2 regions of the Pseudoalteromonas sp. bablab_jr011 genome follow, and region 1 is predicted to be linked to the other one. Evidence: predicted binding sites of a transcription regulator. Region 1 holds the regulator's gene; the other holds the start of a gene.

What was found. Region 1 encodes sigma-54, which starts transcription at its own class of promoters, with help from an activator protein. Its sites were predicted from a motif close to GTTGGCACGNNNNTNGNNT; they were not measured.
Region 2: JIG41_RS16140 (flagellar basal body rod protein FlgF) is a predicted target of sigma-54. The motif match lies at 1,025-1,043, and genes of this name have one in related genera.

The regions. Positions count from the first base shown of each region.
Region 1 covers NZ_JACDWU010000326.1:14,286-16,697, reverse strand. The annotation lists gene hpf (ribosome hibernation promoting factor) at 1-16, opposite strand, end outside; gene JIG41_RS21735 (RNA polymerase factor sigma-54) at 43-1,539, opposite strand; gene lptB (LPS export ABC transporter ATP-binding protein) at 1,654-2,379, opposite strand; gene lptA (lipopolysaccharide transport periplasmic protein LptA) at 2,376-2,412, opposite strand, start outside.
Region 2 covers NZ_JACDWU010000282.1:7,277-9,688, reverse strand. The annotation lists gene flgE (flagellar hook protein FlgE) at 1-928, shown strand, start outside; gene JIG41_RS16140 (flagellar basal body rod protein FlgF) at 1,078-1,842, shown strand; gene flgG (flagellar basal-body rod protein FlgG) at 1,864-2,412, shown strand, end outside.

The DNA.
Region 1 (2,412 bases):
TTAAATTTAGTTGCATAAGCATTTTCCTTCTATGTAAAACGTCTAAATCAGACTCTTACGCTGATTCGACGGAGGTATTGCTAGAGACTCTCGATATTTTGCTATTGTCCGTCTAGCTACTTTAATTCCTTGCTCAGCCAATATATCTGCAATTTTGCTATCACTCAATGGTTTAGCTGTGTTTTCTGCGGCGATTAGCTTTTTGATTAAAGCGCGAATTGCCGTAGATGAACACTCACCCCCATTTTCAGTGCTTACATGGCTGGAGAAGAAATATTTCAACTCAAAAATTCCCCGCGGGGTATGCATGTATTTTTGTGTTGTTACTCGCGAAATTGTTGATTCATGCATTTCGACCATTTCTGCGACATCATTTAATACCATGGGTTTCATGGCCTCAGGACCATGTTCAAAGAAAGCCTGTTGTTGTTGAACAATACAGTTAGTCACTTTTAATAACGTGTCATTACGGCTTTCTAAGCTTTTAATAAACCATTTTGCTTCTTGTAAATGAGAGCGAATAAATTGGCTATCACTGCTTGATTTTACAGAACGTGACATCGCCGCATAGTGGCTATTCACTCTGATTTTCGGCATGCAGTCTGGGTTTAGTTCAACTACCCAACGGCCTTTTATTTTTTTTACGGATACATCGGGTATCACGTATTCAGACTCTTCTCTAACAATTGTATCCGCAGGCTTTGGATTTAAGCTGTGGATCAATGTCATGACTTCTTTCAGCTCACTTTCTTTAAGCTTAGTCTTTTTCATCAAAGTGCGATAGTCACGACTCGCTAATAATTCAATATGTTCTGATAACACCATTTTAGTTTCAGCTAAATAGGGGGTGTCAGCATCGAATTGGCGTAATTGAATACACAAACATTCTTGTAAACTACGGGCGCCAATACCGACAGGATCGAATAATTGGATTCTTTTTAAGACAGCTTCGACTTCATCAAGTTCGATTTCTTCTTCATCGTTATTTTGATTGAAGCTTTCAACAATGTCTTCGCAGCTTACGGTTAAAATACCCGAATCATCAATTGCCTCAACAATCGCAACGGCAATCGCTTCGTCTGTTGGGCTGAATGGAGTTAGTTGTAACTGCCACATTAGGTATTCGTGGAGAGTTTCGGTTGATGCGCCTTGGTAAATTGATTCATCTTCAGGCATTGGACCTGAGGAACTTGATGGGGCAGCACTCATGTACTCATCCCACGTAACATCCATTGCTAAGTCGTCACTTACGGTGTCTTTGTTGAGGGCATCACTGCTTTCTTGCTCGTACTCGCTCGCAGCTTCGTCAGCCGACGCGCTTAGTTGGGTATCGTCAGATTCGGCTTTTTGCTCGTTCTTGCCAATACTCTCTTCTGCATAATCTGCTTCTTCAACTTCAAGCAAAGGGTTAGAGTCTAACGCTTCTTGAATTTCTTGCTGGAGATCCAATGTACTGAGCTGCAACAAACGGATAGCCTGTTGCAGTTGTGGAGTCATTGTAAGTTGCTGGCCCATGCGCAGCTGTAATGATTGCCTCATGTATCCCTAACAATCCTTTTTAGTCTTATCAAACAATAGCACGATGCCGTTAACTATTTATTTGATTTATTGTCATTGTTATAAGTCTAGCAGATGCTCTAGTCGGTGGCGTATTTAAAGCCTGAATTGCTCGCCTAGATACACATCGCGTACAGTTTGGTCGGCTAACACATGTTCAGGTGTACCTGATGCAATTAGCTCCCCATGAGAAACAATGTAGGCTTTTTCACAAACATCAAGGGTTTCTCTCACATTGTGGTCAGTAATTAATACACCAATACCACGATTTTTTAAGTGCTCAATAATTTTCTTTATATCTAACACTGAAATAGGATCAACACCAGCAAAAGGCTCATCGAGCAAAATAAATTTAGGGTCAGCGGCCAGTGCGCGTGCTATTTCAACACGACGGCGTTCACCCCCTGACAATGCCATACCTTGGCTGTCACGAATGTGTTGAATGCTAAATTCATCAAGTAAGCTGTTAAGTGTTTCTTCGCGGCCTTGTTTATTGAGATCTTTACGGGTCTCTAAAATGGCCATTAAGTTTTGATAAACAGTCAGTTTTCTAAAAATCGATGATTCTTGTGGCAAATAGCCAATACCTAAGCGAGCGCGGCTGTGCATTGGCAATAAGGTGATGTCGTTATCATCAATGCTTATTTTACCTTTGTCACTGGGCACTAATCCCACAATCATGTAAAAGGTGGTTGTTTTACCTGCGCCATTTGGCCCAAGTAAACCGACAATGCTGCCAGCTTCTACCTCAAGGCCTACATTTTTTACAACTTGGCGACCCTTATAGCTTTTAGCTAATAGCTCTGCTTTTAGTGTGCTCATGGCTGGCCTTCATCGTTCTTTTTGTTATCAACA
Region 2 (2,412 bases), on a different contig from region 1:
GGTAAGTTTAAGTACTACTTCACCGATTCAAATTCCAGATGCTTCAGGTTCGCCTCGTCATACGAGTAATATCTACAGCTCAATGAATTTAGACGCACGTGTCGATACGCCAACAACGACAACCTTTGATCCAACTGATAGCACGAGCTATAACTCGTCTACTTCAACAACTGTTTATGACTCATTAGGTGAGCCGCATGTTGTGCAGTTATTTTTTGTAAAGCAAGACCCTACAGCAACGCCAAATACGTGGGAAGTGTACGCCACAATGGATGGTCAAGCGTTTGATGATTCAGGTGCTGCAACGGGCACAGGTGCACACACGCCAATTGATACACTTGAGTTCACGGCGGCGGGTTTACCGAACGTAACCGCTCCAGAAACCACATTTGATGACATTATTTTGCCTTCAGGTGCTTCGTCAGGTTTATCGACACTACTTGGTAATGGCGCACAGTTCCCGAATGAAATCACGGTTAATTGGCGTGACGAAGCAGGCACCGCTAATAAAGTGCCTACGCAATACGCCAGTAACTTTGAAGTAAAAGCACTTGAGCAAGATGGTGCGACAGTCGGTCGTTTAGCGGGCATTGATATTGGTGCAGATGGAAAAGTAGTTGCTTCATACAGCAATGGCGATACTTCATTCTTAGGCCAAGTGGCTATGGTGCGCTTTTCAAACTCTCAAGGCTTACAACAAGCGGGTGACACTTCTTGGAAGAAAAGCCTAACCTCGGGTGAGCCTATTGCGGGTGAGCCAAACTCAGGCACATTGGGTTCAATTAACTCATCAGCACTTGAGCAATCAAACGTTAATTTAACGAATGAACTGGTTGACCTTATCAGCGCACAGCGTAATTTCCAGGCGAACTCACGTGCCTTAGAAGTTAACTCAACATTACAACAAAATATCTTACAGATCCGTTAATTTTAGCGGCTCTAAGCTTAATCCGACACGAAAGGCTGCCCCCTCTATTGGCAGCCTTTTTTTATTTTCCTTTGCTTATTTCCGCGTCAATTTTACTTTGGCACTTTTATTGCATTTCATAGTTATCGTATTTTTAGTGAGTCAATGTTATGGACAAAATGGTCTACATTGCCATGTCTGGTGCAAAGCAAAGCTTGCGTGGCCTTGAATTAAAGGCAAACAACTTAGCAAATGCAAACACCACTGGCTTTAAAGCTGATTTTGCACAAGCACGCTCAATGCAAGCATTTGGCGAAGGCTTGCCATCGCGTGTATTCGCAATGCAAGAGCGCCCAGGTTCTAACATGGAGTCGGGTGGTTTTGTTGAAACAGGCCGAGAACTTGATATTGCCATGAGTGATCGGGGTTGGTTAAGCGTACAAGATGCATCGGGCAATGAAGCCTATACCAAAACAGGCACGCTGAATATTACTCCCGATGGCGCATTGATGACCAGTCATGGTCGTCAAGTTATTGGCGAAGGTGGCCCCATTATTTTGCCTTTACCAATCGAGAAGATTGAATTTAGTTCTGATGGGTCAATTCAGGTGCGTCCACAAGGGGCACCTGCAAACTTTTTAGAAGTGGTTGATCGTTTAAAGGTAATCGAAGCCGATAACAATCAACTAGAAAAAGGCAATGATGGCTTATTTAGGCCAAAGCCAGACATGTTGGTAAATGATTTATGTGGGTTTTGCGACATTTCAAATAATGTAAAAGTGCTTTCGGGCACCCTTGAAATGTCCAACGTTAACCCCGTACATGAAATGGTCGATATGATCAGCAATCAACGCCAATTTGAATTACAAGTTAAATTGATGAAAACAGCGGAAGAAATTGATGAACGTCAAGATCAGCTGTTACGCATTGTTTAAGATGACTGAGAGGGTAGAGTTATGAATCCTGCATTGTGGATCAGTAAAACCGGGCTTGACGCCCAACAAACCGATATTTCGGTGATCTCAAATAATCTCGCGAATGCCAGCACGGTCGGTTACAAAAAAAGCCGCGCCGTATTTGAAGATTTATTGTATCAAAATATTAATCAGCCAGGTGGCCGTTCCTCACAAGACACTGAAATGCCATCAGGTTTGATGTTAGGCGCGGGTGCGAAAGTGGTTGCTAACCAAAAGAACTTTTCACAAGGTAACATGCTTACCACTGAAAATTCATTGGATTGGATGATTTCAGGACCGGGCTTTTTTGAGGTGTTACTCCCAGATGGCAATATCGCTTATTCGCGTAATGGTCAATTTACCACCGATGAAGATGGCCGCATTGTTACCGCGGGAGCCGGTTTTCCTGTGCAACCAGAGATGAATGTGCCAGACGATGCACAATCAATTACGGTATCACAAGATGGTGAAGTGTCGGTGCGTATCTCAGGCCAAGCTGACAATGTTGTTATTGGTCAGCTAACTATCAGTGATTTCATCAATCCATCT